2 regions of the Leclercia sp. LSNIH3 genome follow, and region 1 is predicted to be linked to the other one. Evidence: predicted binding sites of a transcription regulator. Region 1 holds the regulator's gene; the other holds the start of a gene.

Region 1 (16,245 bases):
GCAGGATCCGCCAGCCATTGGAAACGTTGAAGACCATGGGATCGCTGTAGTCGCTCTCTATACTGCGCACCTGCCCTGCCGAGATCGTCAGGCCATTCGGGCGCGACAGGCGCTGCGATCTAACAGATGCGGCAGGTACGATGAAATGACTCGTTGACCCGTCTGTTTCAACGACCATCACGTCAAGATCGACGTTATTGCGCACAATCGGTACATCATCAAGCGTGAAGGGGCCAGCTGGCACCAGGGTGTTAAAAATAAGGCGATTATTTTGCCGGATTTCAACACGCGCCTGTGGCGTACGCGCAATGCCGGACACGCTTACACCGGTGTAATCATGCTGTAAGCCATTGGTTGGCATCAGCTGCACACCCATGATAGGCACGCCGCTCAACACGTCTGACACGGCGTTGATTTCCCCCACCTGCATCGTCAAACGTTGAGGGACAAAGACATGCTCCGCGTAGGTATAAATGCTCTCCGCGTTTCGATCACCATCATTATCTGTCAGGATATAACGGCTGCGCAGCGACCAGTCCATCGCATTAAAACCTGCTTCAAGACTTGCCTGAGAATACCTGCTACTGTCGCTATCGCTTCCTGTGTACTCACTTTTGGTGCTGAATAATGAGTAATTCAACATGCCGGCTACACCACCATGCTGAAAGTTTTTGATGTCTGATGTCAGGCTATTAATCGCTTCCGGCGGCAGATATAACTCAACTGCTTCCTGATTGGGGAGCGCATTTATCACCGCCTGGGCGTAATCGCTGCGAATATCATGACAGGCTTCACCCGACTTGATGGAAACAGGCATGATTCCGGCAAACTCAAGAAAGTCGTTATCAACACACATAACGCCATCTTCGTTAAAACGAACCGCAGCCGTTCCACGCTCTTTGCCGTTCACTTTTACAGAAACAGAATGCGTCCCGGGTAAAAAACGGGGCGCTTCGGCAAAGTAGCGGTTAAGATCCGCACCCAGGCCACGCGATTTTAATATCCCCGTGTCAAAGGTAACTTCCCTCGCCTGTAACAAAGGTGAGTCGAGAAGTATCAGAGGTAATGCGCCGTAAATAACTGCGCGCACAAAAATTGCGAGGTGGCTTTTTTTACGCACCGCCATATTCCTTTATTTTTTATTTAGTTCCGATATGAAGCTAGGCACTTCTACGCCATAACGGCTGGCGGGGAAAAACTTGACTTGAGTGTTACCACTTACCGATTTGCCCACCGATGTAGTCATGCTTTCACCAGGCAAAATGTAGGTTTTTGGCAGCGTGCCAGAGATACCCGATGGCTGCAGAAGAACATTCGTAGCAAGGCGCACGACATATTTACTCGGGTTTTTAACCGTAACGGATGAACCGGCTGTAGACCATTCCAGATCCTTCCAAGCATCGGTCACGACAGGGAGTTTTGCCGGGCGAATAAGTACTGGGAGATCCTGACGAATATTAATGCCAATTTTGATTTTTTTATCGTCACTCTTCGGTGGGATACCTTCGAAGGTGACACGTTTATAATGCTCAACCTCTAACGGTTTGCTCGTTTGCAGTAAAAAACGCAGCTGTTGAGTCTGCCCAGGTTCAAGGCGCACCACCGGCTGGGTAACAACCAGTTTTAAACCAATATCATCGGGAAGATCCACGACATTGGTATATAACAGGGAAGGATGACTATCCGTATTTTTTACGTTGATAGTACCGCTATGGGTCGCTTCATCAATGACCAGCAAACTGGTTTCAGGAACCATTCCTGCGGCATAGAGAGGAAACTGCGCAGAAAACAATGATAAAGCCAGTAAGGTTTTTATTGCCGGTTTATTAAAGCATAACATAGTAAAAATTCCTTAATAGCAAAAACATAACTGTCCGTGTTTAACGTGCTATTAAAAAAGAGTCGATAAAGGATAAGAACTCTTTTATTCAGAGCAAGCTCAATAAAAGAGAGTAATTACGGATAACACAGCTGAATATCAGTTGATCACGTCGGTGATTATCAGCGGTGATCGCCTGACCGGTGGTATTATGAATAACCAAAGAGGCCGCTGCCGGGAATACTGCACGACTAAAAGGGTGCGGCTCAGGGCTAACTGCCGTTGCAACCGTAAAATCACGCATGTTGTATACCTGAGCAGAACCTTTTTCATTTGTTAATCCTTAACGTATGAATAAGTTAGATGCAAATATAAAACGATATATCTACTACTGCTGTAACAAGATGCTGGATAGCATGTGACTATAATATCCGCTGAATATATAGATTCAACTTAGCAATATTAACTGCCCGTTTTAGATTAACTCAAATGATAGTCAGCAATAATATTTTTAGAGATAATAAGGGATAAGAGCAAAATATATATTCATTTCACAATTATTTATTAGGTCAATTTTCGCAAATTTTTGAGTTGAATAACGCTAATACATTCATATTGCTGATTAAAAAAATATCTTCCCAGTATACTATGCAAAAAAAAATACCCAGCCGATTGATATCAGGCTGGGTATTTATCTCTTTAACTGCAGACTATTTTACGACCCGGAGTGCCGGTCGGCCACCACGCGGCGGTGGTTCATCATCAGGATCGTCATTATGATCGGGTTTATCGCCATCAATGACCGACATAACGGTTTCGCTTTCGCTCTCCGTTGCGCCGTTTTCATCATTCAGGCTGGTAACCTCTTCATCGTAAGCTGCTTCCGGCTCAAACATGGTGCCAGCACCGTTTTCACGGGCATAGATGGCCAATACGGCAGCCAACGGCACAGACACCTGGCGCGGCACGCCGCCAAAACGGGCATTAAAGCGAACTTCATCGTTCGCCAGCTCCAGGCCACCGACTGCGCGCGGTGCAATGTTCAGTACGATTTGCCCGTCACGTGCATATTCCATAGGAACCTGCACGCCCGGTAACGTCACATCCACAACCAGGTGCGGCGTGAGCTGGTTATCCAGCAACCATTCATAGAAGGCACGCAGCAGATACGGACGGCGCGGAGAAAGCTGTGACATTTCCACAATCATTAACCCCGGCCGAGACGCATTTCACGTTCAGCTTCAGTCAGAGAAGCAAGGAAAGAGTCGCGTTCGAAGACACGCGTCATGTAGCCTTTAAGCTCTTTTGCTCCCGGGCCGCTAAACTCCACGCCCAGAATCGGCAGACGCCACAGCAGCGGAGCCAGGTAGCAATCGACCAGGCTGAACTCGTCGCTCAGGAAGAACGGACGTTGACCGAATACTGGCGCAATCGCCAGCAGCTCTTCGCGCAGCTGTTTACGCGCAGCATCGGCTTCTGATGAAGAACCGTTCACGATGACGTTCATCAGCGTATACCAGTCTTTCTCGATACGCTGCATGTACAGGCGGCTTTCACCACGCGCAACCGGGTAAACCGGCATCAGCGGCGGATGAGGGAAACGCTCATCCAGATATTCCATAATGATACGGGATTCCCACAGGGTCAGCTCACGATCCACCAGCGTTGGTACGCTCTGGCTTGGATTGAGATCGATCAGATCCTGAGGCGGGTTATCCTTTTCCACATGCTCGATCTCAAAACTGACACCCTTCTCGGCCAGCACGATACGAACCTGATGGCTATAAATGTCAGTAGGACCAGAAAACAGCGTCATTACCGAACGTTTGTTGGCAGCGACAGCCATGAAAACCTCCAGGTATATTCAGAATTTTTACTGCTACCAGCCATACAGGCTAGCCAGATGTTTTGTTGTCCATCCCTGAGAACGTCTCCTCTTGTTCAAAAAGAGAACAAAAATCGAGCATTCACCGTTATTTGGACAGAAAAGTGGATGATAGTTTACCAGATTTTGCGGCCTTTGTGGTGAGGGGATTCTGGAAATGCGGAAAAAGAGCGCAGAAAGGGGGCGCCGTGTGGATAACCTATGCGGTAGCCATAAAAAAACCCGCCGAAGCGGGTTTTTCGCCAATTGTTGTCTGCCGAAGCAGAAACCAATTAACGCTTGGAGAACTGTGGACGACGACGTGCTTTACGCAGACCGACTTTCTTACGTTCAACCTGACGAGCATCACGAGTAACGAAGCCAGCTTTACGCAGTTCGCCACGCAGGGACTCATCGTACTCCATCAGAGCGCGGGTGATACCGTGACGGATCGCACCAGCCTGACCAGAGATACCACCACCTTTAACGGTGATGTACAGATCCAGTTTCTCAACCATGTCGACCAGTTCCAGCGGCTGACGAACTACCATGCGGGCAGTTTCACGACCGAAGTACTGTTCCAGAGAACGTTGGTTGATAACGATTTTACCACTGCCCGGTTTGATGAACACGCGAGCGGCGGAGCTTTTGCGGCGACCAGTGCCGTAGTATTGATTTTCAGCCATTGCCTATAATCCCGATTAGATGTCAAGAACTTGCGGTTGCTGTGCCGCGTGGTTGTGCTCGTTACCTGCGTAAACTTTCAGTTTACGGTACATAGCACGACCCAGCGGGCCTTTTGGCAGCATGCCTTTAACCGCGATTTCAATCACACGCTCAGGACGGCGGGCAATCATCTCTTCAAAGGTCGCTTGTTTGATACCGCCGATGTGGCCGGTGTGGTGATAGTACACTTTGTCAGTACGCTTGTTGCCGGTTACAGCAACTTTGTCAGCGTTCAGAACGATGATGTAATCACCGGTATCTACGTGCGGAGTGTATTCCGCTTTATGCTTACCGCGCAGGCGACGAGCCAGTTCGGTAGCCAGACGGCCCAGAGTTTTACCGGTCGCGTCAACAACATACCAGTCGCGTTTTACGGTTTCTGGTTTAGCTGTGAAAGTTTTCATTAAAAGCTTACCCAAATAAATAAGTTACACGTTGGTGAACACCCAAACGTTTAGTAGTTGAGGTTCACACGACATTGTCCAGCAAACCTACCCCTTCGAATAGCCTATGCCGGCGCAGAGAAAGTTTTGGGAAAAAAACCTTCTTGTAACGTGGGGTCGCAAGATTATAGAGAAGTCAGGGGTAAAGATCGACCCCTAATTGTGATTTGACGCGGGTTTTTCCGGGGGTAGGGAAAGTCCGGGCTGTCGCCCTCACCCCGGCCCTCTTCCACGAGGAGAGGACCGCAGTCTTAAGGCATATGCTCGCGCTTCAGGTACTCTTCGCTTTGCATTTCCTGCAGGCGTGACAGGCAGCGCTGGAACTCAAACTTCAGCCGCTCTCCCTGATAGATCTCATATAAAGGCACAGCGGCGCTCACCACCAGCTTGACGTGGCGTTCGTAAAACTCATCAACCAGTGCGATAAAACGCCGGGCTTCGCTCTCCATCAGCCTGGTCATCACCGGAACATCGAAAAGCATCACCGTATGGAAAAGGCGCGAGAGCGCAATATAGTCGTGCTGACTGCGGGCATCGACACACAGGGTCGCAAACGATACGCCGAGGGTCTGATTGACGACACCCAGCGTTTGCAGCGGGCGATGGTTCACTTCCAGCACGGGGGCGTTACCCCGCTCGGCCCCTGCCAGCATCAGCCACAGCTTGTCCATCTGCTGCTGCGTGCCGTCGTTTAACGGTGAAATCCACAGATGGGCCTGGGTCAGGGTACGCAGGCGATAATCGACGCCAGCATCAACATTCATAATGTCGCAATGCTCTTTTATAGCATCGATGGCGGGCAGGAAACGGGCGCGTTGCAGGCCGTTACGGTACAACTCATCCGGTGGAATGTTGGAGGTCGCCACCAGCGTAATGCCGCGGGCAAATAGCGCTTTCATCAGCCCGCCCAACAGCATGGCGTCAGTAATATCCGAAACAAAAAACTCATCAAAGCACAGCACGTCGGTTTCGGCTTTGAAGCGCTCGGCAACGATATCCAGCGGATCGCTCTGCCCCTGCAGGGCCGTCAGCTCTTCATGTACCCGCAGCATAAAGCGGTGAAAATGCAGGCGCTGCTTACGTGTTCCCGGCAGGCTTTGGTAAAAAAGATCCATCAGCCAGGTTTTGCCGCGGCCAACACCTCCCCACATATATAGGCCGCGTACCGGCGTGACGCTTTGCGGCGCTTTCTTTCCCAGCAGTCTTCCAAACGCGGCTTTCAGTCCTCCCGCAGGCGCAGCCTCGGTCGGCTGGGTGGTCAGCGCCTGCCAGATGCTATCCAGACGCCTTACGGCTTCACGCTGTACATCATCTGGCTGGTGAGAACCCTCATTCAGGGCCTGTTGGTAACGCGATGTTGGGGAAAGGCTTTGCATAATCTTGTTGTTATTCCTTCAATTAATACCCGCCAGCCTGTTCAGTTGGCGAAAAAAAGGCCGTTCTACAGTACGCGATGATGCGGTGGGATTCCACTTCTAAGGAAATAGCGGTTATAGTGGCATAATCAGGCGCAGGCATGAAGCCGAGCCAACACCCTACGGAACCACAAGACAACGGGAGAAGTTCATGACCTGGGAATATGCGCTAATTGGTTTAGTCGTCGGCATCGCTATCGGTGCCGTGGCCATGCGTTTTGGAAATCGCAAATTGCGCCAGCAACAGGCTTTGCAGTACGAACTGGAAAAGAACAAAGCTGAACTGGAAGAGTATCGCGAAGAGCTGGTGAGCCACTTCGCCCAGAGCGCCGAGCTGCTGGACAACATGGCCCATGATTATCGTAAGCTTTATCAGCATATGGCGAAAAGCTCCAGCAACCTGCTGCCGGAAATGAGCGCGGAAAACAATCCGTTCCGCAACCGCCTGGCAGAGTCCGAAGCGGGTAACGATCAGGCGCCCGTACAGATGCCACGTGATTACTCCGAAGGCGCATCCGGCCTGCTGCGTGGTGGCGCAAAGCGCGATTAATCGCACTTCATAAATAAATTTTACGGGCGCAGCCCTTGCGCCCGTCCTTTCTTTCCGTCCCCAGCTATTATTTAGTCAAACACCTCATTGTTCAGCGTTTTAAAATTCAATAACATCAGACTGTTTCAGGATTGTTATTCCTCCATTCCAGGTTGCGAGAGCCAGCATAAATGAACAAAAAAAATCAGCTGTTGAGCGCGTTAGCATTGAGTATCGGATTATCGCTGTCGGCATCGTATCCGGCGGCGGCAGCAATCCCTTCGCAGGTTCCGGGCCAGGCTGCGCTACCGAGCCTTGCTCCGATGCTGGAAAAAGTCCTGCCCGCGGTAGTTAGCGTGCAGGTGGAAGGCACCGCCGTGCAAAGCCAGCGCATCCCGGAAGAGCTGAAAAAGTATTTCGGCGATGATGCCCCTGATCAAGCACAACCTTTTGAAGGACTGGGCTCCGGGGTCGTGATCGATGCTGCGAAAGGCTATGTCCTGACCAATAACCATGTCATCAGCCATGCGGATAAAATCAGTGTCCAGATGAATGATGGTCGTGAGTTCGATGCCAAGCTGATTGGCGGGGACGATCAGAGCGATATCGCCCTGCTGCAGTTGCAGAACCCCACCGGCCTGACGCAGATCGCCATCGCGGATTCCGACAAACTGCGCGTCGGGGACTTTGCCGTCGCGGTAGGTAACCCCTTCGGTCTGGGCCAGACAGCCACTTCTGGCATCGTCTCCGCGCTGGGTCGCAGTGGTCTGAACCTCGAAGGGCTGGAAAACTTTATCCAGACCGACGCATCCATTAACCGCGGTAACTCCGGCGGCGCGCTGTTGAACCTGAACGGGGAGCTGATCGGTATTAACACCGCCATTCTGGCTCCCGGCGGCGGCAGCGTGGGGATTGGTTTTGCCATTCCCAGCAATATGGCCCGCACGCTGGCACAGCAGCTGATTGATTTTGGCGAAGTGAAACGCGGCTTGCTGGGCATTAAAGGCACGGAAATGAGCGCGGATATCGCCAAAGCGTTCAACCTGAACGTGCAGCGCGGCGCCTTCGTCAGTGAAGTGTTACCTAATTCCGGCTCGGCAAAAGCGGGCGTCAAATCCGGGGACGTGATCGTCAGCCTGAATGATAAACCGTTAAGCAGCTTTGCTGAACTGCGCTCGCGCATCGCCACCACGGAACCTGGCGCCACGGTTAAGCTCGGCATTTTACGTGACGGTAAACCGCTGGACCTGCAGGTTACGCTGGACAAAAGCACCTCTTCATCCGCCAGCGCAGAGATGATTGCCCCGGCGCTGCAAGGAGCGACCTTAAGCGACGGGCAGCTGAAAGACGGCACGAAAGGCATCACCCTCGACAGCGTCGAGAAGAGCAGCCCTGCCGCGCAGGCCGGTCTGCATGAAAATGATGTCATCATCGGGGTGAACCGCGTTCGCGTGCAGTCCATTGCCGAAATGCGCAAAGTGCTGGCAGGCAAACCTTCCGTTATTGCCCTGCAGATCGTGCGCGGTAACGACACGCTTTATATTCTGCTGCGTTAAGCCTGTACGCATCCGGACATCACCCCGTGTGATGTCCGGATAAGTCATGCTATGCTGCTTGCGATCTTCCCTTAACGACGCCCGTATCATGGTTTTAAAGCTCATTCGTTCGGTCGCCATCGGCCTGGTTGTAGGTGGCCTGTTACTGGTCGCGATGCCCTCTTTACGTCAGTTCAATCAGCTGGCTGCGCCGCAATTCGATAGCGCAGATGAAACGCCTGCCAGTTACAACCAGGCAGTGCGCCGTGCCGCCCCTGCGGTGGTTAACGTCTATAACCGTGGACTTAACAGCACCAGCCATAATCAACTGGAGATCCGCACGCTGGGGTCCGGGGTGATCATGGATGAACGCGGCTACATCATTACCAACAAACATGTGATCAATGATGCCGACCAGATTATCGTTGCCCTCCAGGATGGCCGCGTCTTTGAGGCGCTGCTGGTGGGGTCGGACAGTTTAACCGACCTGGCAGTACTCAAAATTAACGCCACGGGCGGCCTGCCGGTGATCCCCATTAATCGTAAGCGCATTCCGCACATCGGTGACGTGGTGCTGGCTATCGGTAACCCTTATAACCTCGGACAGACCATTACTCAGGGGATCATTAGTGCTACCGGGCGTATTGGCCTGAACCCTTCCGGGCGACAGAATTTCCTGCAAACGGACGCTTCCATTAACCACGGTAACTCCGGCGGTGCGCTGGTGAACTCAGTGGGTGAGCTGATGGGTATCAATACGCTCTCCTTTGATAAAAGCAACGACGGAGAAACACCTGAAGGCATCGGCTTTGCCATTCCGTTCCAGCTGGCCAACAAGATTATGGATAAGCTCATTCGCGACGGACGCGTGATCCGTGGCTACATTGGTATTGGCGGGCGTGAGATCGCTCCGCTGCATACCCAGGGCGGTGGCATCGATCAGATTCAGGGCATTGTGGTGAACGAAGTCACCTCCGGTGGCCCGGCGGCAGAAGCAGGCATTAAGGTCAATGATGTGATTGTCTCGGTGAACGGTAAACCGGCGTTGTCGGCTCTGGAGACCATGGATCAAGTGGCTGAAATCAGGCCTGGCTCCATCATTCCGGTAGAAGTGATGCGGGATGATAAGAAACTGACGCTACAGGTGACCATTCAGGAATACCCCGCCACCAACTGAGTGTGCAGACATAAAAAAACCGGAGCCATCGCTCCGGTTTTTTATTGCCCTGACGGGAAGTGAGTCGCTTACTTGTTAACGAACTCTTCGCCCAGGACGATATCGTTCTTCAGCGTGTCCAGCATACCGGCCATCGCCTGCTGCTCAAACGCGCTCAGGGTGCCGATAGATTTACGCTCTTCGATACCGTTTTTACCCAGCAGCAGCGGCTGAGAGAAGAAGCGTGCATGCTCGCCGTCGCCTTCAACGTACGCACATTCCACCACGCCCTGCTCGCCCTGCAGGGCGCGCACCAGAGACAGACCGAAACGTGCTGCGGCCTGGCCCATAGAGAGGGTTGCAGAGCCGCCACCCGCCTTCGCTTCCACCACTTCGGTGCCCGCGTTTTGAATACGTTTGGTCAGGTCAGCCACTTCCTGCTCGGTGAAGCTCACGCCTGGGATCTGGGACAGCAGTGGCAGAATGGTCACGCCAGAGTGGCCGCCGATAACCGGAACTTCAAGCTCGGTTGGCTGTTTGCCTTTCAGTTCCGCTACAAAGGTGTTGGAGCGGATGATGTCCAGCGTAGTTACGCCAAACAGTTTGTTCTTGTCATACACGCCCGCTTTTTTCAGCACTTCCGCTGCGATAGCAACGGTGGTGTTAACCGGGTTAGTGATGATCCCGATGCAGGCTTTCGGGCAGGTGGTCGCCACTTGCTGGATCAGGTTTTTAACGATACCGGCATTCACGTTGAACAGGTCGGAACGATCCATACCTGGTTTACGTGCTACGCCTGCGGAGATCAGCACAACGTCTGCGCCTTCGAGCGCAGGGCGGGCATCTTCACCGGAGAAGCCTTTGATTTTGACAGCCGTCGGGATGTGGCTCAGGTCAACCGCCACACCAGGGGTTACCGGGGCAATATCGTACAGAGAGAGTTCTGAGCCTGCAGGCAGCTGAGTTTTCAGTAGTAGGGCAAGCGCCTGGCCGATACCGCCAGCAGCGCCGAGGACTGCGACTTTCATCCTAAACTCCTTATTATGGTGAGCTAACTTTCTGTTACTCCGTCGCGGCGACCTTAATTCAGCAGATCAACAATTACAATCTTCACAGTGTGAGAATTAGCGGTCACGCACTTTTCGCATCTGCCGGAAAGCTATCAGGCGTTATGCGGTAACTAAGCAACGAATCAAGAGGGGGTTACAATACACCCACGCCAGCCACCAAAACAACATCAATTTGATAACATTTAATTTACTTTTAAGGTTATTTGCGAGGCGTGACGCAGGCATGTTCCTCGATAACGAATTTTGATAAAATCACTCCCTTTCATAACATTATTTCAGCCTAAGATTGGGCAGATAGTTTGCATAAAAATTCATCCATGTGCATAATAATGTTGTTTCTACCGCTATATTTCGGGTGATTTATGCGAATCTCTTCTAAACAAGAAGAATTGGTTAAAGCGTTTAAAGCGCTGCTTAAAGAAGAAAAGTTTAGTTCTCAGGGTGAGATCGTCCAGGCCTTACAGGAAGAAGGCTTCGAAAATATCAACCAGTCGAAAGTCTCCCGCATGTTAACCAAGTTTGGCGCGGTGCGTACCCGCAACGCCAAAATGGAGATGGTCTACTGTCTGCCTGCTGAACTGGGTGTACCAACAACCTCCAGCCCCCTGAAAAATCTGGTGCTGGATATCGACTATAACGATGCCGTGGTGGTGATCCACACCAGCCCGGGTGCAGCCCAGTTGATTGCGCGTCTGCTCGACTCGCTCGGTAAAGCAGAAGGCATTCTCGGCACCATCGCCGGTGACGATACCATCTTCACGACCCCAGCCAATGGTTTCTCGGTAAAAGACCTCTACGAAGCTATTCTGGTCCTGTTCGAACAGGAACTCTGATCCTCTTCCCTGCTGCACATCGCAGCGGGGAATCTTCGGCTCCCGCCTCGTTTTGCCTTACAATCTGTTATCCACGCTTTAACAAATAGTGCGTTTTTCCACATCAATTCATTCATGCAGTGGATGATTCGTCCTGCGATCGCACGAATAATCAAATTGTAATATCTTTATGATTTTCCTGAATATTAAGCGCTTTAATACGCTTAACACCTGCTTTTTTATTCCCTTCAGTTATAAAAACCCCGATGCTTAATACGTGATTTCATAGGAAACAATTAGCATGGTATTAATTTTTGCCGTTATTAGTGTATACTTGATTTTGTGATGAGGGTCACGAAACGAAGACCCCAGTAAAGAATATGACGAGGAAGATAATCATGAAAATCAAAACTACCGTAGCCACACTAAGCATTCTGTCTGTTCTGTCTTTCGGTGCTTTTGCCGCCGATTCAATTAACGCCGATCAGGCCCAGACCCGTGAATCTATCGGTACTGTCTCTGTCGGTGCAATCGGTACTTCGCCGATGGACATGAATCAGATGCTGAACAAAAAAGCGCAGGAACAGGGTGCCTCCTCCTATCGCGTTATCGAAGCGCGTTCCGGTGACCACTGGCATGCTACTGCTGAGCTGTACAAATAAGTCGTACCGAGCATTAACCGTAATACCCGTTATCTCTGTTCAACGACACCAGGCATAAAAATAGCAGCATAACCCTTCTCGTCGTTGAACGTGCCCTGTAAGGAGTTAAGACTATGAACACGAAATTAATCATCGCCACCCTTGGTTTAGCTTCCGTTCTCTCATTTGGTGCCAGCGCAGCTGTGCATCAGGTCACCGCGGAGCAAGCGCAAGGTCTGCAATCACTGGGTAGCGTAGGCGTTACCGAAGTTGCCGGTTCTCCAATGGATGTCCGTCAGGCTCTGGCAGCAAAAGCAGAAAAAGCAGGCGCCAGCAGCTATCGCATCACCGAACTGAATACAGGTGACCACTGGCATGCCACGGCCGAGCTGTACAAATAAACCCTCGTCGTATTGACCTACGACTTGCCCCTGCCTCGCAGGGGCTTTTTTTTGCCTTTTACGGGCGAACGTTAAAGCGAATCTGACCTTCCAGCTCTTCTTCTGCCTCATCAAACAGCAGGATCAGCGCCCCGAAGCGCCTGCGCAGCTTCTCCGGTAAATGGGTAAACTCGATTTCAAGCGGCAGCGGCAGTTGATTACCGGTGACGATCTCCCAGAGAGAATCCAGGTCCGTCACACTCTCTCGCGCGATGCCAAAGGTACGTGAAAACTCACGGTAAAAGTCTTCCTGACTGTCGATTTCATCAAAATCAAACGTATAAATATTCATTTCCCGCCACCCCGTCCAGGCGGGCGGCTGATGCCGCCCTGTCGATTATAATCCCCCGATATGCAGGGTTTTCACTTCCAGGAACTCCTCCAGTCCCAGTACAGACCCTTCACGACCCAGCCCCGACTCTTTCACTCCGCCAAATGGACCCAGTTCAGTGGAGACCGCGCATTCGTTAATTCCGATCATTCCGCTCTCAATAGCCTGCGAGACGCGGAACACCCGCTGCAGATTCTGGGTGTAGAAATAGGCGGCCAGACCGAACGGCGTATTGTTGGCGCGCTGAATCACCTCCTCTTCTGAGGTAAAACGGAAGCAGGCCGCAACAGGCCCAAAGGTCTCTTCGCTGGCCAGCGCCATCCCTTCATGGCAATCGCCCAGCACTGTCGGCTGCCAGAAGTTGCCCCCCAGATCGTGCGCTTTACCGCCTGCCAGAATTGTTGCCCCTTTGGCGACGGCGTCCTCGACATGCTCGCGCACTTTTTTCACTGCGGCAGGCTCAATCAGCGGTCCGACAACGGTGCCCTCCTCCAGGCCGTTACCCACTTTTAAGTCGTTCACGGCAGCGGCGAGCTGGCTGACAAAGGCGTCATACACCGACTCCTGAATATAGAAGCGGTTGACGCTGACGCAGACCTGGCCGGCGTTGCGGAATTTATTGGCGATGGCCCCTTTCACCGCGGCATCAATATCGGCATCCTCAAAGACGATATAAGGCGCATTACCGCCCAGCTCCATCGAGACTTTTTTCATGGTCTCGGCGGAATTGCGTACCAGCGTTTTTCCTACTGCCGTCGAGCCGGTAAAGGAGATTTTTCGCACCTCATGGCTGGCCATGATCGCATCGCTTATCTCAGAGGTGTTGCCTGCGACCGCGTTGAGTACGCCGTCCGGGACCCCCGCCTTTTTGGCGAGGGTAAGTAATGCAAAGGCGCTGAGCGGCGTGTTGTTGGCCGGTTTGATCACCCCGGTACAGCCTGCGGCCAGCGCCGGACCGAGCTTGCGGGTCAGCATCGCCATCGGGAAATTCCACGGTGTGATTGCCGCCACCACGCCAACCGGTTCGCGGGTGGCCAGAATGCGGGAGCCAGGTTTAACCGGAGGAATGATTTCACCGTTGGCGCGTTTGGCCTGCTCGGCGAACCACTGTATAAAGCTGGCCGCGTACTCCACCTCGCCCTCCGCTTCTTTCAGCGGTTTGCCCTGCTCGGTGGTCATCAGTTGTCCAAGCCACTGCTTGTTCTCAATGATTAATTCATACCAGCGATAGAGGATGGCCGAGCGCTCTTTGGCGGTTTTCGCACGCCACGCCGGGAAAGCACGGCTGGCGGCGGCGATAGCCTCTTCGGTCTCTTTGGTGCCGGCTTTTGCCACTTTGGCGATCACCTCGCCGGTGGCCGGATTTACGACATCAAATGTGGTATCGAGCGTTTTCCATACACCATCGACCAAATATCCTGTCTGAAATAGCGCACTGTCCTGAAGAGCCTGGGTCGTCATGTATCCTCCCGTGCGGGTTTAAGTACTTGCCAGGATAAGTATAGTCACAAAAAAACCGACGCTTACGGCGTCGGTTTTCAGGAGGATCAGCTGTCGGTGAGCGCATTCTGGTAGCGATGCAGCATCCCCACCAGCCGCTGCACCGGTTCGGTCACCTGTCGCGGTGCCTCCCAGATACGCAGTTTTTCCTGGTAGATGTCCAGCTCTGCCAGCAGCTGGGTAAAGTAACGTCGTCGCTTATCATCGCTGGAGGCCGAAATGACATGATCGGCGGTGCGTCGCAGCTGGCGGTGGAATGCAGAGAGATCGTCATTGACCGGCACCGGTGCATTGCGCAGGCGCTGATGGGCGATGATCAGGGTCAGCGCCAGCCGGAACTTCGCAATATCGCCCGGGAATTTATTCAGCAGTAAAAACAGCTGCTGGTAGAGCGCAGGCAGATGATTCTCTTTACGCCGGGCGGTGTTGGTGGTCATCGCTGAAACAGCCGCGGAAACAAACTGGTTCAGCAGCACGCGTCCGGTGCGGGCCTGAGAGTTATCGCGCACCAGCAGAATGACCATCATCGCGAGGAAACAGCCAACAATCTGCCCCAGCGCGCTGTCGAGAAACTGGCTGAAGTGAAACGTCATCGGGTTATCCAGCACCAGAATATTGATGGTGCTGGCCAGCGCCCCGAGCGAACCCAGACGTCGCTTCTGCACCTCTATACCAATAAAGAAGGCCATCACGGCAAGACTGATACAGAGCAACAGCATGCTTTGCTGGGTCGAGGGCAGAACCACCAGGAAATAGAAGGCGCCAAGCGGCAGTGCCGCCAGGGTTCCGTACAGAAAATCGAGCGCCACCATCCGCGGGTTAGGCAGACGCATGGCCAGCGAGGTGACCACGGCAATCATCACCATGGCACCGCTGCCGGAAGTCCAGCCGGTCCACAGCCAGAACAGCGTCCCCAGCATACAGGCGAGCGTGGTGCGCCAGAAGTTGACCATCGCATGGTGACGTTCTGCCGATTCGGCTTTGACCACCACCTCGCCCTGCAGCACCTCCTCTTCGGTGGCGCTGATTTTGGTATTGCCGATGACACCACGTTTGAGGAGCAGGTAACGCGTCGCCGCGCCAACCCAGGTATAGATCGTCACCGGAGTGTCGCGTTCACCGGTCCAGGCGATGACACGCCGCATACGTTTGAGCTGTTTATGCACATCCTGAACGGTGGCGACGGGGGTAGCAAACTGTTCCCGGAAGGTCTCCGTGATCGCCTCGGGACGCGTGTTCTGGATAAGATAAGTTTCGCAGGCCTGGGTGATCAGGGTTAAGGAGACGGTATTGATCGCCTTCAGACGGCGATTTGCCCGCGACCAGCGCGACGACTCCATATTGAGGTTGCTGCGCATCCCTTCCAGCGCGGTGGTACGACGCACCAGCGCGCTCCAGGCGTTATCAACCTCTTCACTGTCGCCATGCTTAATGCACAGTTGCATCAGCTGATACTGGGCGACGATCAGCGCGTCCAGCTCGCGATCCACCTCCTGCTTAATGGAGCGTGGGGAGAAGAGCAGATCCGCCACGATCGCACAGACGATCCCCATGACAATCTCACTGCAGCGCTCCACGGCAAACTGTGGCGTCAGCAGCGGGTTGGCCTCGATGGTGATAATAATGATCAGCGCCGTATAGCCAGAAAGCCCCCAGGCATAGGAGTTTTCCACCCGCACCAGGGAGGAGATCCAGGTGCAGAAACCGGCCCAGATACAACATACCATCAGCATCAGCAGCGGGGTACGGATCATCAGAATAACGATGGTCAGCGCGGCGATACAGCCGATAAAGGTGCCGACGATACGTAGCATCCCGCGATAGCGAATGGCACCGGAGTAAGGTTCACCCCCCGCTGCAAATGCCGGACCTGCGGCGACAATCGCCGCGGTCAGCACCGCCCAGCGGGGTGTTTCCAGCTGAAAGTGAAAGCCGACGAACAGCGCCAGCACAATGGCGAAGGC
Region 2 (16,245 bases), 390 kb from region 1:
CGTCAATATTACCACACTCAGCCGCTAAACACGTTGCCCGCGCCTGCTGCGCTTTTCAGAACCCATACGCGCCCGTAGTGGTTATACCAGCCTGCGCGGTGACCGGCATCAGGCCCGATCCCCTGATAGATGTCGAAGTGCTGGCCTTTGATGGCCCCACCCACATCCAGCGCGACCATCAGACGCAGTTCATACTGGCCGGAGAATTTACCGTTGTTATCCAGCGTCGGCACTTCTGCTAACAGCGTCGTACCCGGCGGGATCACTGTCTTGTCAGAGGCCACCGATGCACGGCCAATCAGCGGGACCGCGCTCGCCCCTTTCACCGGAGCAAAGTTTTGCGGTTTAAAGAATACAAATGAAGGGTTTTGCTCAAGCAGTTCACGCACTTCGTATTCACTGTGCTTCTCGCCCCACTCGCGGATCGCCTGCATCGACATATCTTCGCGTTTCACTTCCCCACGATCGATCAGCACCTTGCCGATGCTGCGGTAAGCATGGCCGTTCTTGCCGGAGTAGCTGAAGAAGTTAAGCGGGCTGCCGTCGCCAAAATCAATATAGCCGCTGCCCTGCACATCCATGATGAAGTTATCCATCAGCGAGTTGCTGTAGGCCAGGATGTAGTTGTCGCTTAACGCCCCGGAATAGATCTCGGCGCGGGACGGCAGGCGGCCACGTTTTGGCGGCATGCGGTAAATCGGGTATTTGAACTCACCCTGGGCGGTATGGCGCGCCTGCACTACCGGGGTGTAGTAGCCAGTAAACTGGACGTTACCGTAGTTATCGGTGCCTTCCATCTGCCAGGCATCAATACCGTACTGGCGCATGGTGCGCGTATCGCCCCCGGCGCGTAGCCAGTCCTGTACAGCGTTATACACGGCATTCTGCGAACCATACAGCCGCGGCGATGCGGTACGGATTTGGCTTACCTGTTCTGCGAAGTCACCGCCGTTAATGGGCGCGCCCACGGCATCCGGCTGATTCACTAAAGAGAAAGGCTGGGTCAGTTTCCCGTCTTTATATTGCTGACCGCGGTCGGTCGGTTTGGAGGAGCAGGCAGCCAGAATGGCTACCATCGCGCCCGTCATCAGATACTTCGCCCAACGTCCTTTCATTATATCCCGTCTTTAAGTTGCCCGATTCTGCGCAATGAAGATAACAAACCGGCAGAGGTAATGAAATGCGATTACCGCCCCTTACGCAAATTTTGCATAAAAAACAGTCAAATTGTCGCCAGAGCGTACAATCAACACCTAATTTGGTGATTTTTACGAAAAAGGGTTGCAACAAAAAGTCAGCAGAGTATAGTGCGCTTCCACGGACGCGGGGTGGAGCAGCCTGGTAGCTCGTCGGGCTCATAACCCGAAGGTCGTCGGTTCAAATCCGGCCCCCGCAACCAATTAAAATTTGATGAAGTATCTTCTACGACAGTAGAAATTTTTGCGAAGTAGTTCGAAACACAGCAAGGCGGCGACGCAGTGAATCCTTAGAAACTTACTCAAGTAAGTGACTGAGGTGAACGAGGAAAGCCAACGCAGATGTGGTTTGAAATACGAAGCGAAAAGACGGACGCGGGGTGGAGCAGCCTGGTAGCTCGTCGGGCTCATAACCCGAAGGTCGTCGGTTCAAATCCGGCCCCCGCAACCAATCAAATTTAAAGAAGTAAGATTCTACAATAGTAGAAATTTTTGCGAAGTAGTTCGAAACACAGCAAGGCGGCGACGCAGTGAATCCTTAGGAACTTACTCAAGTAAGTGACTGAGGTGAACGAGGAAAGCCAACGCAGATGTGGTTTGAAATACGAAGCGAAAAGACGGACGCGGGGTGGAGCAGCCTGGTAGCTCGTCGGGCTCATAACCCGAAGGTCGTCGGTTCAAATCCGGCCCCCGCAACCAACACTTCTAAAAACAATAAACACCCTTCCGGGTGTTTTTTTGTATCTGAAGTTTGTCATTTTGCCGGGCGTCAACCCGGCCTGGCTGATTAGCCTCGTCTGGCGAGTGTCGCCCCATCCGAGAAATAAGCTTTAATCCCCGCCAGTATCGACTCCGCCACTTCCTGCTGGAAGGCGGCCGTCTTGAGCTTGCGCTCCTCTTCCACGTTACTGATAAAGGCGGTTTCGACCAGTATCGACGGGATATCCGGCGCTTTTAGTACCGCAAACCCGGCCTGCTCGACGCTGTTTTTGTGCAGTTTATTAACCCTACCCAGTCTACCCAGCACGGCTTTACCGAACTTCAGGCTGTCGGTGATGGTCAGCGACTGCACCATATCAAACAGCGTGTGGTCGACATAGCGATCGCCGCTCTTGCTGACGCCACCGATAAGGTCAGAGGCGTTTTGCGAATCTGCCAGCAGTTTTGCCGCCGTACTGGTTGCCCCTTTGGTTGATAGCGCAAATACCGATGACCCGCTGGGCTGGCGGCTGGTAAAAGCATCCGCATGAATAGAGATGAACAGATCCGCGCGCTGCTTTTGCGCTTTCGCCACGCGCACTTTTAGCGGAATAAAGACATCTTCGTTGCGCGTCATATAGGCGCGCATGTTGCCTTCTCTGTCGATCAACGCCTTCAGGCGACGGGCGATCTGTAGCACCACGTCTTTTTCCCGGGTGCGGTATTTGCCCACCGCGCCGGAGTCTTCCCCGCCATGACCCGGATCGAGCATGATCACAATCGGACGATCCCGTCCGGCTTTGCCCGGCTGCGGACCACTTTGCGCAGGCGGAACCTGCTTTTCAAGATCGCCTTTGTTGTAATCTTCCAACAGCGCCAACAAAGGATCCTGAATATCCGTCGCGTTGGCAGGATAGAGATCCATCACCAGACGCTCTTTAAAACCCGCCACGGGCGCCAGGGCAAACAGCTGCGGCTTAACGTTCTGCTTCAGTTCAAAGACCATGCGCACGGTGTTCGGATCAAACTGCCCGACCCGCGCTGATTTGATGTAGGGATCGTCGCCCCGGATCTGGGCGCTCATCCCTTTGAGGACAGAATTGAGGTTCACTCCTTCGATATCCACCACCACCCTCTCCGGGTTACTCAGGGCGAATTGCTTATATTTCAATATCCGGTTGGACTCTACCGTCACGCGTGTATAGGTTGAAGACGGCCAGACACGCACCGCGACGACCTGACTGACGGCGGCAAGCCCTACCTGACTTACGCTAAGCAACCACATTGCCCCGGCCCCTTGTAGCAGGCGGCGACGACTTAATGCTTTACTGGATCCCGACATGCTTCTCCCGAGCAAAGATATCGAATAACTTCTCATAACGTCCAAATTGACCGAAAACTTTAACGAATGATGCATAAACTGTCATCCCTAAAAGGGTAAACAATCATGCGTTAACGATTACTTCACTGAAGATTTTATTTGCTTCGCAGAAAAGTTTGGCTTGCACGCAGGTGCATATTCGAATAAAAATACAAAAATTACGAATAAACATTCATTGAGGGGTTGTGCCGTGGTGAAGGAACGTAGAATCGAACTGGTCCAGGGATTCCGCCATTCTGTTCCCTATATCAACACCCACCGGGGGAAGACGTTCGTCATTATGCTGGGTGGCGAAGCCATTGAGCATGAGAACTTCTCCAGCATTGTCAATGACATCGGCCTGCTGCACAGCCTTGGAATTCGCCTTGTCGTCGTTTATGGCGCTCGCCCGCAGATCGAAGCCAATCTGGCCGCACATCACCATGAGCCGATTTACCATAAACACACCCGCGTCACCGACGCCAAAACGCTGGAACTGGTTAAGCAGGCTGCTGGCCAGCTGCAGCTGGACATTACCGCGCGGCTGTCGATGAGTCTCAACAATACCCCGCTGCAGGGGGCACACATTAACGTGGTGAGTGGCAATTTCATTATCGCCCAGCCGCTGGGGGTGGACGACGGGGTGGATTATTGCCACAGCGGTCGTATCCGTCGTATCGATGAAGAGGCTATCCACCGCCAGCTCGACGGCGGCGCGATTGTGCTGACCGGCCCGGTTGCCGTCTCGGTGACCGGCGAAAGCTTCAACCTCACCTCAGAAGAGATTGCCACTCAGCTGGCGATCAAGCTGAAAGCAGAAAAAATGATCGGCTTCTGCTCCTCGCAGGGTGTCACTAACGAGCTGGGGAATATCGTCTCCGAGCTGTTCCCGAACGAAGCCCAGGCGCGGGTCGAAGCGCTTGAGGAGCAAGGCGACTACTACTCCGGTACCGTGCGTTTCCTGCGCGGCGCCATCAAAGCCTGCCGCAGCGGCGTGCGCCGCAGCCACCTGATCAGCTATCAGGAAGATGGCGCCCTTCTGCAGGAGTTGTTCTCCCGCGACGGGATCGGAACGCAGATCGTGATGGAGAGCGCCGAACAGATCCGCCGCGCCACGATCAACGACATTGGCGGCATTCTGGAACTGATTCGCCCGCTGGAGCAGCAGGGGATCCTGGTGCGTCGCTCCCGCGAACAGCTGGAGATGGAGATCGACAAGTTCACCATTATTCAGCGCGACAACCTCACCATCGCCTGTGCGGCGCTCTACCCCTTCCCGGAAGAGAAGATTGGCGAGATGGCTTGCGTGGCGGTACACCCTGACTACCGCAGTTCGTCGCGCGGCGAAGTGTTGCTGGAGCGTATCGCACTCCAGGCGCGGCAACTGGGGTTGAGTAAGCTGTTTGTGCTGACTACCCGCAGCATTCACTGGTTCCAGGAGCGCGGCTTCACGCCGGTGGACATTGATTCCCTGCCGGAAACCAAGAAAGAGATGTACAACTATCAGCGTCGTTCGAAGGTGTTGATGGCGGATTTGGGATAAGAGGCAGGATCCCAGGCCGGGCGAGCACAAGCGCCGCCCGGCTTTTCACAGTCTTACAAGGCTTCGAAAATCGCACTCAGACCGCTGCGTCGCTCCGTTCGGGTGGTAACCGCCTGCACCAGCACACCGTCATCCGCATACAGTGATAGCCGCCGCCGTGCGCGGGTAATGGCGGTATAGACCAGCTCGCGGGTGACCACCGGGGACATCTGAGTAGGCAAAATCAGCGCCGCATGATCGAACTCAGAACCCTGGGATTTATGCACCGTCATCGCCCATGCGGTTTCATGCTCCGGCAGGCGGCTCGGCTGGACGGACTTCAGGCTGCCATCCGGCATCTGGAACCAGACGCGCAGCCCCTGCCCCCGATCCAGCGCAATGCCGATATCACCGTTAAACAACCCCAGCGCACTGTCGTTACGCGAGATCATCACCGGGCGTCCTTCATACCAGCGTGAATGTGGCTGACGGCTGATGCGGCGTTTTTGCACCAGCACGTGCTCCAGCCTTTCGTTGAGTCCGGCCACGCCAAAAGGCCCGTCACGTAAGGCGCACAGCAGCTGGTAGCTGCCAAATGCCGCCAGAATTTCTTCTTCGGAGGCCTGATGTTGCACCCGGTCAAGGAAATGGTGATAACCCTGCAGGGCATCCTCCAGCATCACCAGATACTCTTCCCCGCTCTGGAGCTGCTTTTTCTCGATATCACTGAACGTGCCGTCAAATACTGAGCGAATAGCGTGACGATCGCCGCGGTTGACCGCGGCCGCCAGCTGCCCGATGCCGGAGTCGCTGCCAAATCGGTAGCTTTTTTGCAGCAGGCAAAGGCTGTCACGCAGCGCGCCCGCGACCGGACTGATGTTGCCTTCCATCTGGCATCCTGTCATCCCGGCCAGCTCCTGGGCACGCTGCACGGTAAAACCGGCGCTGGCCCAGGTACAAATATCGCCCAGCACCGCACCCGCTTCGACAGAGGCCAGCTGATCGCGATCGCCGAGGAAGATGACCCTGGCATGAGGCGGCAAGGCGTCAATCAGACGAGACATCATGGTCAGGTCGATCATCGAGGCCTCATCCACCACCAGCACATCCAGATGTAACGGATTCCCGGCATGGTAGCGCAGACGCTGGCTGCCCGGCTGAGCACCAAGCAAACGGTGCAGGGTACTCGCTTCGGTCGGGAAACGCTTACGCTGGAGGTCGGACAGCGGGAGCTGTTGCAGCGCACCGCCCAGAGACTCGGTGAGGCGCGCGGCGGCTTTACCGGTTGGGGCGGCCAGCCGGATACGGCACTTCTCCTCTCCCGCCATCTGGATCAGCGCCGCCAGCAGGCGGGCGACGGTGGTGGTTTTACCGGTGCCCGGTCCGCCGGAAATTACCGAGATACGCCGCGTTAACGCCACGGCCGCCGCCACCTTTTGCCAGTTAACGGCTTCGTCAGAGGTGAACAGCGCGTTCAGGGTACGCTGAACGTCAGCACTGTCATGAGGCAACGGCTGGTTGGCTTCGCTAAAGAAACTGGCCACAGCCCGCTCATAGCGCCACATGCGGTTGAGGTAGAGCCGGTCCCCTGTCAGCACCAGCGGCGTTGGCTCGTCCCCTGCGCTCACAGCCCGGGAACGCATCAGCGTTGTGGGCCAGTCCAGCGTTTCATCATGCAGGGCAAAACAGGCCTGCAGGGCGGCGGTTTTCGCCTCCGCCTGCAGGCGTGACAGCGGCAGGCAGACATGCCCCTCGCCGGTATCCCGGCTCAAGATGGCTGTCGCCAGCATCACGGAGGGTTCATCATTCCCCGCCACCATCATCGCAAACTGCACATCCAGACGACGCAACACGCGCTGTTCTACGGCCTCCAGCAATAATTCCTGCATCGTCATGACACAAGCTCCTCTCGGCTTGCAGAAAACAAGCTATCCATTTGATTTATTAACATTTCATCCGGGCGGGTGGTAAAGCAACCGGCCCCCGGCGAGCTGCCGTCCACTCCGCGTAAAAACAGGTAGATCACACCGCCGAAATGCCGCTGATAGTCATAATCAGCGATACGGTGGCGCAGATAACGGTGTAGCGCCAGCGTGTAGAGCTGATATTGCAGATCGTAGCGGTGGGACTGCATCGCGCGCGCCATCGCCTCCGGGGTATAGGCCTCGCCATTTTCGCCCAGCCAGTTGGACTTATAGTCCAGCAGGTAGTAACGGCCATTATGGCGAAACACCAGGTCGATAAAGCCTTTCAGCATACCGCGCACCTGGCGGAAATCGAGCGGCGGGCAGTCGCGTGACAGCGGATCGTACTCGCGGATCAATGCATCCAGCGCATCGGCGGTAAGCGGCCCGGCAACCGGCAGGTAAAACTCCATCTCAACCTGTTTATCGGTGGCTGATAGCTGGCTCAGCGAGACCCCTTCTTCATTGAGCGGTGTCTGCAGAACCTGGGTGATCCACTGGGTTAACACCGGCTGCCAGCGGGCGTCATAGCCGCCTTTCTGCAACATCTCCAGTACCCACTCCGGCGAGACGGGTTGGGTAAAATCGAGCGCTTCAAACAGGCCGTGTAAAAAGGTGCCCGGCGAGGCACCGCGCGGGAACTGATGTGGCGTCAGCTCCGGCTCTTGTACGACTTGGCCAGTGCCTGCGGCATCGATGTCGAGCCGCGGCATCAAATCCTGGGCGATACTGTGCCCGCGCTGTTGCAGCCCGGAATAACTGGTCACTCGCCAGTCATCGAACAGTACGCGAGCCACCTGCCGCGCCTGCAGATCCGGCATTGTTGACTCCGGCATGTTCCAGCGGGCGGTATCGGCCACCCCGGCAATCTGCAGCGCAAGAGGGCCAGTGCACAGGGTTTCCAGGCACTGGCGCAGCCCGGCGGCATCTTTCGGCTCACCGCGCTGGATCAGGCGACCCAGCGCACTGAGGTGGAAATCGCTGTCACCAGACTTGTCGCCACGACGACGAAACAGCGGCGCGACGCCCAGACTGCAATGCCAGACCGAGCGGGTTAATGCCACATATAGCAGGCGCAAATCTTCCGCCAGCCGCTCGGCTTCGGCCAGCTCAACGCTGTCCTCCGCCTTGCTGAGATCGAGCACGGCTTCAAAGGTTTTGCGATCGTGGTAAAAGGCCTGATCCTGCACCCGATAGTTGGCAATAAAGGGCAGCCAGACCAGCGGGTATTCCAGTCCTTTCGATTTGTGAATGGTGACAATTTTTACCAGATGTTTATCGCTTTCGAGGCGCATCTGCTGGCTGGAGGCATTGCTGTTGGGTTCGGCGATATGCTGCGCCAGCCAACGCACCAGGGCGTGCTCGCTCTCCAGCTGCGTTCCCGCCTCCTGGAGCAACTCGCTGATGTGCAAAATATCGGTCAGACGGCGTTCGCCGCCGGCGGTGGCCAGCATATTTTCCGCAATATTGCGCTGCGTCATGATGTCGCGCAGCATCGCCATCACGCCCCGCTTCTGCCAGCGTTCGCGGTAGTGGGTAAACTCTTCTACCGCCTCATCCCAGAGGGTTTCACTGTTATTCAGCATGTCGATGTCGCGAGCGGTAAGCCCGAGCATGGAACTTGCCAGCGCGCTGCGCAGGATGCTTTCACGCTCGGGTGCCAGCACCGCCTGCAGCAGCCAGAGCATCTCCTGGGCTTCGAGCGTTTCAAACACGCTGTCGCGGTTGGAAAGATAGACCGAAGGGATGGTCAGCAGCGTCAGCGCATCGCGAACCAGCGCCGCTTCCTGACGACTGCGCACCAGCACCGTGATGTCCGAGGCTCTAACCGGACGAGCCTCGTCACCCCGATGCAGGATGGCTTCACCGCGAACACCCGCACTCAGCCAGTCGCGGATTTGTGCCGCGCAGTGCTGGGCCATAAAGGCCTGATAATCTCCGACGCCACATCCCTCGCCCTCCATCAGCCAGACGTTCATCGCTGGCTGAAAATCACCTCGCAGCTCAAAGCGCAGCCCGGCATTTTTAGGGGCCGATTTGACCGGCAGGAACGGGATTTCACGGAACATGAAGGCGTCGTTCATTTGTGAAAAGAGGGTATTCACGCTTTCTACCATTCCGGGCGCTGAGCGCCAGTTGGTATCCAGCGTATAGTGCGCAGCGACTTCGCCACGCGCTTTCATATAGGTAAAGATATCTGCCCCACGGAACGCATAGATCGCCTGTTTCGGGTCACCAATCAGTAGCAGGGCAGTGTCTGGCTGCTGACGCCAGATCCGGCGGAAAATCCGGTACTGCTGGGGGTCGGTATCCTGAAATTCATCGATCATCGCCACCGGGAAACGGCCACGAATAGCCGCAGCCAGCGCATCACCATTGTCACTGTTCAGGGCCTCATCGAGACGACTGAGCATATCGTCAAAGCCCAGCTCGCCACGACGGCGCTTTTCCCGCGCCACTGCGGCGCGGATCTCTGCCAGCGCACGAGTGATCATCAGATCGTTCAGGGTCAGCGGCTCAGCCAGCAGAGTGTCGATGGCGGCAAACAGAGGGTGCTGCGGCACTTCGCCGCCCGCTTTTGTCCGCTCCGCAAGAAACGTTTGCGAGAACTTTTCCAGCGCGTCAGGCAGTTGATAGCTGTGCTTCTCCTCCTGAGCCCAGGCCGTCACACGCTCGATGTATTTTGCCTGGTTGCCGCGGTTGAACTTGCGCCGGTCGATACCCGAACGTTCAATAACCGCGTCGATTTCCGCCACGCTGCTGGACCACTGCTGCTTCATGGTGGCAATTAAGCCGACGATCTTCTCATGGCGGGAGGCCAGCGTTTCGTCCGCAGGCGGAGGGGATTTAATGACCGGGGCCTCGCCCTGCAGATAACGATCGATGGAGCGGAGTAACTCTTCCGGCCCTTTCCATAAACCATGAACCGCTTCGGCAATATCACGTGGCAAGGGGTAGCAGTGACGACGCCAGAAATCGGCGCACGCCTGGTAGCGCAACAGGGATTCATCTTCGATCAGTTGTTGCTCAAAGAGCATGCCGGATTCAAAGGCGTTCAGGCTGAGCATCCGCTGACAGAAGCCGTGGATGGTGAACACGGCGGCCTCGTCCATCTGGCGTTCCGCCAGCAGCAGCCACTGCGCCGCCTGCTGGGTATCTTCGATCTCGTCCAGCAGGCTGGCATATAGCGGGTTATCTGTGCTCTGTCTGAGGCAGGCAATCCGCAATTCGTGAATGTTAGCGCGGATACGGCCGCGTAGTTCTTCCGTTGCGGCTTCGGTGAAGGTCACCACCAAAAGCTCTTCTACGCTGAGCGGGCGGCTGAAGGCTGCGCTGCCGCCCAGTCCGAGCAGCAGACGCAGATAGAGTGCCGCAATGGTGAAGGTTTTTCCGGTTCCCGCTGAGGCCTCTATCAGTCGCTCCCCCTGTAACGGTAAACGTAGGGGATCAAGGGACTCGGCGGTATCGGTCATTCGTTCTTACTCCTGGGCAAAGATTGCTGCAATGCGCTCACGCTCTTCCAGACTGTCCAGCCTGCAGGCGGGGTGACGTCGGCTTTTTTACTCTGACTACCCGAGACCTGGGACAGGATCGCCATCCCCTGCGGGGCAACCACCGCCTGGTGGAAGAAGTCAGCCACTTTCTGCGGCGTGAGCTGTTTTATCTGGGCCACTACTTTATCATGCGAATCGAAGCGCATATTACCCCGATCGAAATCTTTGCTGATCTTTGATGCCTCTTCGGCCAGGGTTTGCGGCGGCTGCGTAATCTGGGCGATCACCGCCTGCTGGATCTGAGCAAACTCTTCTGGCTTCATGGCCCGCAACTTCGCTTCTGCCTGCGGGAAGAATGCCTGGAAACGCTGCCAGAGATAATCTGGCTGTTTATCACTGCTTTGCAGCAGGAAGCCCATTCCCCACTGGCGGCCCACGTTCATCGAGAAGGCAAACACGGCATAGCCCAACTGCTCTTCGGTACGCAACTGGGTATAGAACCACGGCTGCACGATCTGTCCGAGCACGGCGCTGTAGGCCGAGCTGGCATATTCGTCATAGCCGGTCGGGACAAAGACCGCCGCCAGCGCAGAGTCTGTGCTGCTGCCGGGTTTCTCGAATATCACGTTCTGCTGTTTATCCACCAGCACATCCTGGTTGCGGCACCATTCAGTGCCCTTAGCCCCCAGCTGGGTGCGGACGTCCTGTGCCAGCATTTTCGCCTGATCTTCGCTCATATTGCCCACCACAAGGAACTCTGGTCTGGCGTTGGTTTTCAGCGCCGCGCGGTAGGCCATCACCTCGTCCAGCGTAATTGACGGCAGCAGCGCCCGCCGATCTTCGCGCTGGAAGTAAGGCACCAGGGACAGCATTTGCACTGGCATAATGGCCTGATCGAACGCTTTGCCCTTCTCAGCGGAGTCCATCATTTGTGCATACCAGGATTTGGCCTGCGCCAGTTGCTCCTCGGTGGCGGTGTAGCTGAAATAGCCTTCCAGCAATGCCTTAAACAGCTGTGGCAGACGCTGGGTATAACCGTTGGCGTTGAGCATCAGGCCGTTGTTGGCGTTGGTCGAGAAACCGATCCCGCCCACGGCAGCCTGATTGCTGAGCTGATCCAGGGCGATACCGGCCAGATAATCATTCAGGGCAAACATTACCTGGTTTTTAGCGCTGTCCATCGCCGCAGGATTACGCAGCACCATGCTGACATTGGCTTTTGGCTCGCTGGCGAAATAGCGGCTCGGGGTATAGACCACACGCAGGTCAGACTCATCCACAATCAGCTGCGGTTTAGGGTACGCTTTAGCGGGCTTGATCAGCGTGAAGTCGTCCGGGATATAGGGGTTTACTTCCGGCAACTTGAGCGCGATGGCGGCAGATTTCTTCTGCCAGTCAGCAAAAGTTTGCTCGCTGATTTTATCCACCTGGTACTCAGCATTCACAAAATAGGCCGTTTTGTTATGCGGTTCGTCCGGGCTGATATACCAGATACGGGCGTTCTGCGGTGTCATCATCGCCAGACGGGCTTTGACGGCATCCGCATCATACTTATCCGCGATATTGACGGCATCCAGCGTATGCTCAACCGGCACACGGATCATGGTGTCCGCCAGCCACTCAACGTAGTCCATATCGCGGGTGATGGAGGGATAACGGAAGTCGAGATCCAGCACGTGCGCCAATTCATCGAAATAGCGTTTATCGACACCTTTATCACGCAGCAGCGACAGGTAGCTGAAAATCGCGGCGACCACCTCATCACGATGGGCCAGCCCTTTATCGGTTAAGGTCGCGGAGATAGCCAGCACACCACTGTTGCCGTTAACGATGGGATCAGAATCTGCGCGAATACCTTCCACCAGCCCCTGCTTTTGCAGCCAGTCGGACAGGGTATCCGGGCTGCGGTTGCCTATCAGATAGTTAACCAGTTCATCGGTTTTGCTGCGAAACTGCGCCGTGTTGTTATCAATGCGGAATTCAACGCGCAACACCTTTCGCGGCATCGCGGGAACATAGTGAATGATCAAGCCTTTCTGCGCATCGGTGACTACCGGTACGGTGGTTTCAGGGCGGGTAATGTCTTTATTCGGTACGCGGCCGTAAGTCTCGGCGGCGAGTTTCGCCAGCTCCGGCAGAGGTTTGTTGCTGTACACCACCGCTTTCATCAGATTGGCGGAGTAGTATTTGTCGCGGAACGCGTGCAGCGCATCGAGCACCGGGCTGCCTGGCTTATCGCTCAGGGTTTCAAGATTACCGCCGGAGAAACGGGAGCCAGGGTGCGCGGGGTTGATGGTTTCGGCGCTGACCTGCGCCATACGCATACCGTCCCGGGTACGGGCCAGCGTCAGCTCGGCATTAACGGCGTTGCGTTCGCGATCGGCATATTTTTTATCCAGCAATGGGGCGGCAATGGCATCCGCAAGGCGATCAACCGCGCCGTCCAGCGCATCGTTTTCGACTTCCAGATAAAAGGCCGTACGGTAGGGCGCAGTGCTGGCGTTATGGCTGCCACCGTGCATTTTTAAAAATTCGGCCAGGCTGTCAGGCTGCGGGTACTTTTTTGAACCCATCAGGGTCATATGTTCAAGATAGTGCGCAAGCCCAGGATGGGATTCAGGATCTTCCAGCGAGCCAACAGGCACCACCAGCGCCGACAATGACTTGACGGCCTGGGGATCGGAAACCAGCAACACGACCATCCCGTTATCAAGGCGGATCGCCTGATATTCGCGGGTATCTTTATCGCTTTTGCGGATCGTTTCATGAATAGGTTGCCAACCGGTATTTGCTTGACTGAGGGGTGCCCAAAGAGCGACGAACAAAACTAAGGTTTTCAACAAGGTGCTGCCTGGCATTCACTACCTCTTCATCACGGACATCATCATTAACACGCTTCGTGCCGGACAGGCCAGCATCTCTTTGTGGTGTACATCAGTCCATGACAAGATGGGCATCATAAATGAATGCCCAAACCTGCGCAATTTTTATACAAGGTCAGGACTGATTAAATTTATACAGCGGCAACAGGTAGCGACGGGCCTCGTCTGTAATGGTCTGGAAGTACTCTGGCTCAAGGGTTCGCCACAGGCGTTGATACCAGACGTCGTCCCCTTCCCCACGCACGATCATGTTGCCTTCGTAGGCCTGCAAAAATTTGCTGCGCGCTTTTTGCAGGGTCGCGTCATCCGTTAACATCGCATCATTTGTGGCGTCATAACAGGTTTTAATCCACGCCCCCCCACTTTCTGGCAGCAACAGCAGCGGTGTATTCATCCCCTGCCGGTAACCTTCAACCAGCTGCGACAGATACTCCATTGCCTGTGCAGCAGGCAGCGCCGGGAAGCGCCATTCACCGTCTTTGCGTACAAACAACCGGCTCTCGCCTTCGCCACCGCTTGCACAATAGACAAGGTGTTCCAGCCAAAGTTGCAAACCTTGCGAAACGCTGAGCATCGACGGACGCCAGCGCAGCAAGCCATCTGGCTGCACATGTTGCAGCCACCCCGTCAGATTCACGCCGTTACAGTTGAGATCGATCTCCATGCTTGTACCGGGCTGGCGGCACTCTATCACCCGGTCGGCAAGGACCTGCATCTCCTCACACTGGGCATCCCAGGTGATTTCCCCGAAGGCGCCATACGGCAGTTGGCCTGCCGCGCGATAGCGGCGGAACAGCTTCTGCGCATCCTCCTGTTCCACCAGCGCGTTAAGCAACTGTTGGTTTAACTGGTAGCGGCTTAACCCATCCAGGGTAAACGGCTCCGCATCCGGGATCTCGCTCTCTTCGGAACGGAAATGAACCTGCAACCGCAACTGGAAAAAGGCCCGCACCGGGTGCGCCCAAAAGCGCTGGAGCTGTTCAAACGCCACCGTATCCAGCGGCAACGGATCCAGCGTCTGGATAAAGTCACCATGGGCCACCCCTTCCCGCTTCGCCGCGGGCAGCCATTCCCGGGCGTAGCTCTGCTGTTCGTTGTTCTCATAGTTGACGGCATCGAACGGCATACGGCTGTGACAGCAGGTAATATGCGCCTTCACGCGCTGTTCGCTTTCATCGCAATTAAGGTTCTCATCGCCCGGCAGGTAATGGCTTTGCCCGATGTAGTCCACCAGCTCCTGAACCAGCACCGACGGGAACCGTTCACTGTTGTCCTGGATGGAGCGGCCGATGTAGCTGATATAGAGCTGCTGCTGCGCGGAGATAAGCGCCTCAAGGAACAGATAGCGGTCATCGTCGCGGCGGCTACGGTCGCCACGCTGGGACTGTTGACTCATTAAATCAAACCCCAGCGGCGCCAGCGCGCGCGGGTAGACGCCGTCGTTCATGCCCAGCAGACAGACCACCTTAAACGGAATGGAGCGCATCGGCATCAGGGTGCAGATGTTCACCGGCCCGGCGAGGAAGCGCTGGCTGATACGCTCCTGGTCGAGACGCAGTGTTAATTCATCGCGTAACAGTGACAGCGGGATAGCTTCGCCATAGTGCGAAGAGATGCCCTCATCAATAATGGCCTGCCACTGTTGCTCGATTAACGCCATCGCCGCTTCTGTTTCCTGATCCGGCAGGAAGAAATCATTGAGCATTTCCCGGCATACCGGCATCCACTCCTCGAGCGAACGTGCTTTCACCAGCTCCCGCCGCCAGCGGTTAAGCTGCATCAGCAGCGAAGCCAGATGGCCGACCAGTTCGGCGATTAAGCCGCTGGATTCGTCATACGGCAGAACGGCATTCCACTCCCCCTGGCTGCTCTCCATGGCATAGCCGAGCAGCATGCGCGTCAGGCCAAACTGCCAGGTATGCTGGCCGGTGACCGGCAGTTCAAACTCCTGCACGTTGTCATCATCCATTCCCCAGCGTACGCCCGACTCGTTGACCCACTGGCGCAGATAACGCAGCGCGTCCTCGTCGATATCAAAACGGGCCGCCAGTACCGGAACATCGAGCAAGGCCAGTACATCTTCAGGTACGAAGCGGCTGTCCGGCAGGGAAAGCAGGCTGACAAACGCCTGCAGGGCCGGGTGGGACTGGCGCGCACGGCGGTCCGATATCGCAAACGGCACATAGCGATCGCCCGTCGCGCTGCCAAACACCGCCTGAATATAGGGGCTATAGGTGTCAATATCGGCCACCATGACCACGATATCGCGCGGCGTTAGCTGTGGATCGTCCTCCAGCATCGCCAACAGTTTGTCATGCAGCACCTCGACTTCTCGCTGCGGGCTATGGCACAGGTGGATAGATACGCTGCGATCGTCGGGATCGAGCCGACGCTTGTTGGCGCTACTGGCAAACTCGGCGGCGGTGACACCGGCCACTGCGCGGTTTTCCAGATCCAGAATATCCCGCTGCACGTTATGCAGCAGGCTGTCCGGGGTGATATCCGCAAAGGCATCGACATCCCCTTCGCCGGAAGCGGTCAGCTCCGAGAGCATATAGATATAGTCGCGTCCCAGTTTTCCCCAGGAGGCCAACAGCGGATTCGGTAAGTCCTGGATACCTTGTTCATCAAAGAGCTGCGCCGCCGTCTCGCTGTCTTTAAAGAGCGGCACCGCGTGTTCGTCGAACAGGCGACGACGCTGGCGCGTAACGAGGCGGGCCAGCCAACGGGCATCCTGAATATCCCCCCAGTAATGCCGACACGGGTTGGTAAACAGGATATGAATATCGATGTGTTTACCCAGCGCATTAAGCGCTTTCAGGTAAACCGGTGGTAAGGCGGAGATCCCGCAGATAAAGACCCGGGACGGCAGTCCGGCTGGTGGCACAGAGGCCGAATCCAGCATCGAGATAAAACGTTCATAAAGGTTGGCACGGTGCCACTGCGGCTGGCCCAGCTTTTCAGTATGTTCTACCAGCGCTTTCCACAGCGGTGCCTGCCAGACTTGCGCCTGGTCAAGACCGTCAATCAGCTCGCCCGCTTCCCAGCGCGTTAACCATTCCGGGCGGTAGACCAGATACTGGTCATAGAGATCCGCAGTACGCGACGCCAGCTGAAACAGTTTTCGT

The links. The regulator ArgR, encoded in region 1, controls arginine synthesis, uptake and breakdown. The targets are predictions, from matches to a motif close to ANTGAATAAAAATACANT.
Positions count from the first base shown of each region.
Region 2: argA (amino-acid N-acetyltransferase) is a predicted target of ArgR. The motif match lies at 3,415-3,432, and genes of this name have one in related genera.

Region 1 covers NZ_CP026387.1:2,943,211-2,959,455, reverse strand. Annotated here, with positions in the region: gene C3F35_RS14405 (fimbrial biogenesis outer membrane usher protein) at 1-1,126, opposite strand, end outside; gene C3F35_RS14400 (fimbria/pilus chaperone family protein) at 1,133-1,840, opposite strand; gene C3F35_RS26685 (hypothetical protein) at 1,929-2,123, opposite strand; gene sspB (ClpXP protease specificity-enhancing factor) at 2,530-3,021, opposite strand; gene sspA (stringent starvation protein SspA) at 3,027-3,665, opposite strand; gene rpsI (30S ribosomal protein S9) at 3,977-4,369, opposite strand; gene rplM (50S ribosomal protein L13) at 4,385-4,813, opposite strand; gene zapE (cell division protein ZapE) at 5,104-6,228, opposite strand; gene zapG (Z-ring associated protein ZapG) at 6,419-6,817, shown strand; gene degQ (serine endoprotease DegQ) at 6,988-8,352, shown strand; gene degS (outer membrane-stress sensor serine endopeptidase DegS) at 8,441-9,508, shown strand; gene mdh (malate dehydrogenase) at 9,577-10,515, opposite strand; gene argR (transcriptional regulator ArgR) at 10,920-11,390, shown strand; gene yhcN (peroxide/acid stress response protein YhcN) at 11,768-12,031, shown strand; gene yhcN (peroxide/acid stress response protein YhcN) at 12,145-12,411, shown strand; gene C3F35_RS14330 (barstar family protein) at 12,470-12,742, opposite strand; gene C3F35_RS14325 (NAD-dependent succinate-semialdehyde dehydrogenase) at 12,788-14,242, opposite strand; gene aaeB (p-hydroxybenzoic acid efflux pump subunit AaeB) at 14,329-16,245, opposite strand, start outside.
Region 2 covers NZ_CP026387.1:3,329,080-3,345,324, reverse strand. Annotated here, with positions in the region: gene mltA (murein transglycosylase A) at 18-1,115, opposite strand; tRNA gene C3F35_RS16290 (tRNA-Met) at 1,323-1,399, shown strand; tRNA gene C3F35_RS16280 (tRNA-Met) at 1,571-1,647, shown strand; tRNA gene C3F35_RS16270 (tRNA-Met) at 1,819-1,895, shown strand; gene amiC (N-acetylmuramoyl-L-alanine amidase AmiC) at 1,984-3,237, opposite strand; gene argA (amino-acid N-acetyltransferase) at 3,467-4,798, shown strand; gene recD (exodeoxyribonuclease V subunit alpha) at 4,852-6,672, opposite strand; gene recB (exodeoxyribonuclease V subunit beta) at 6,669-10,214, opposite strand; gene ptrA (pitrilysin) at 10,211-13,093, opposite strand; gene recC (exodeoxyribonuclease V subunit gamma) at 13,233-16,245, opposite strand, start outside.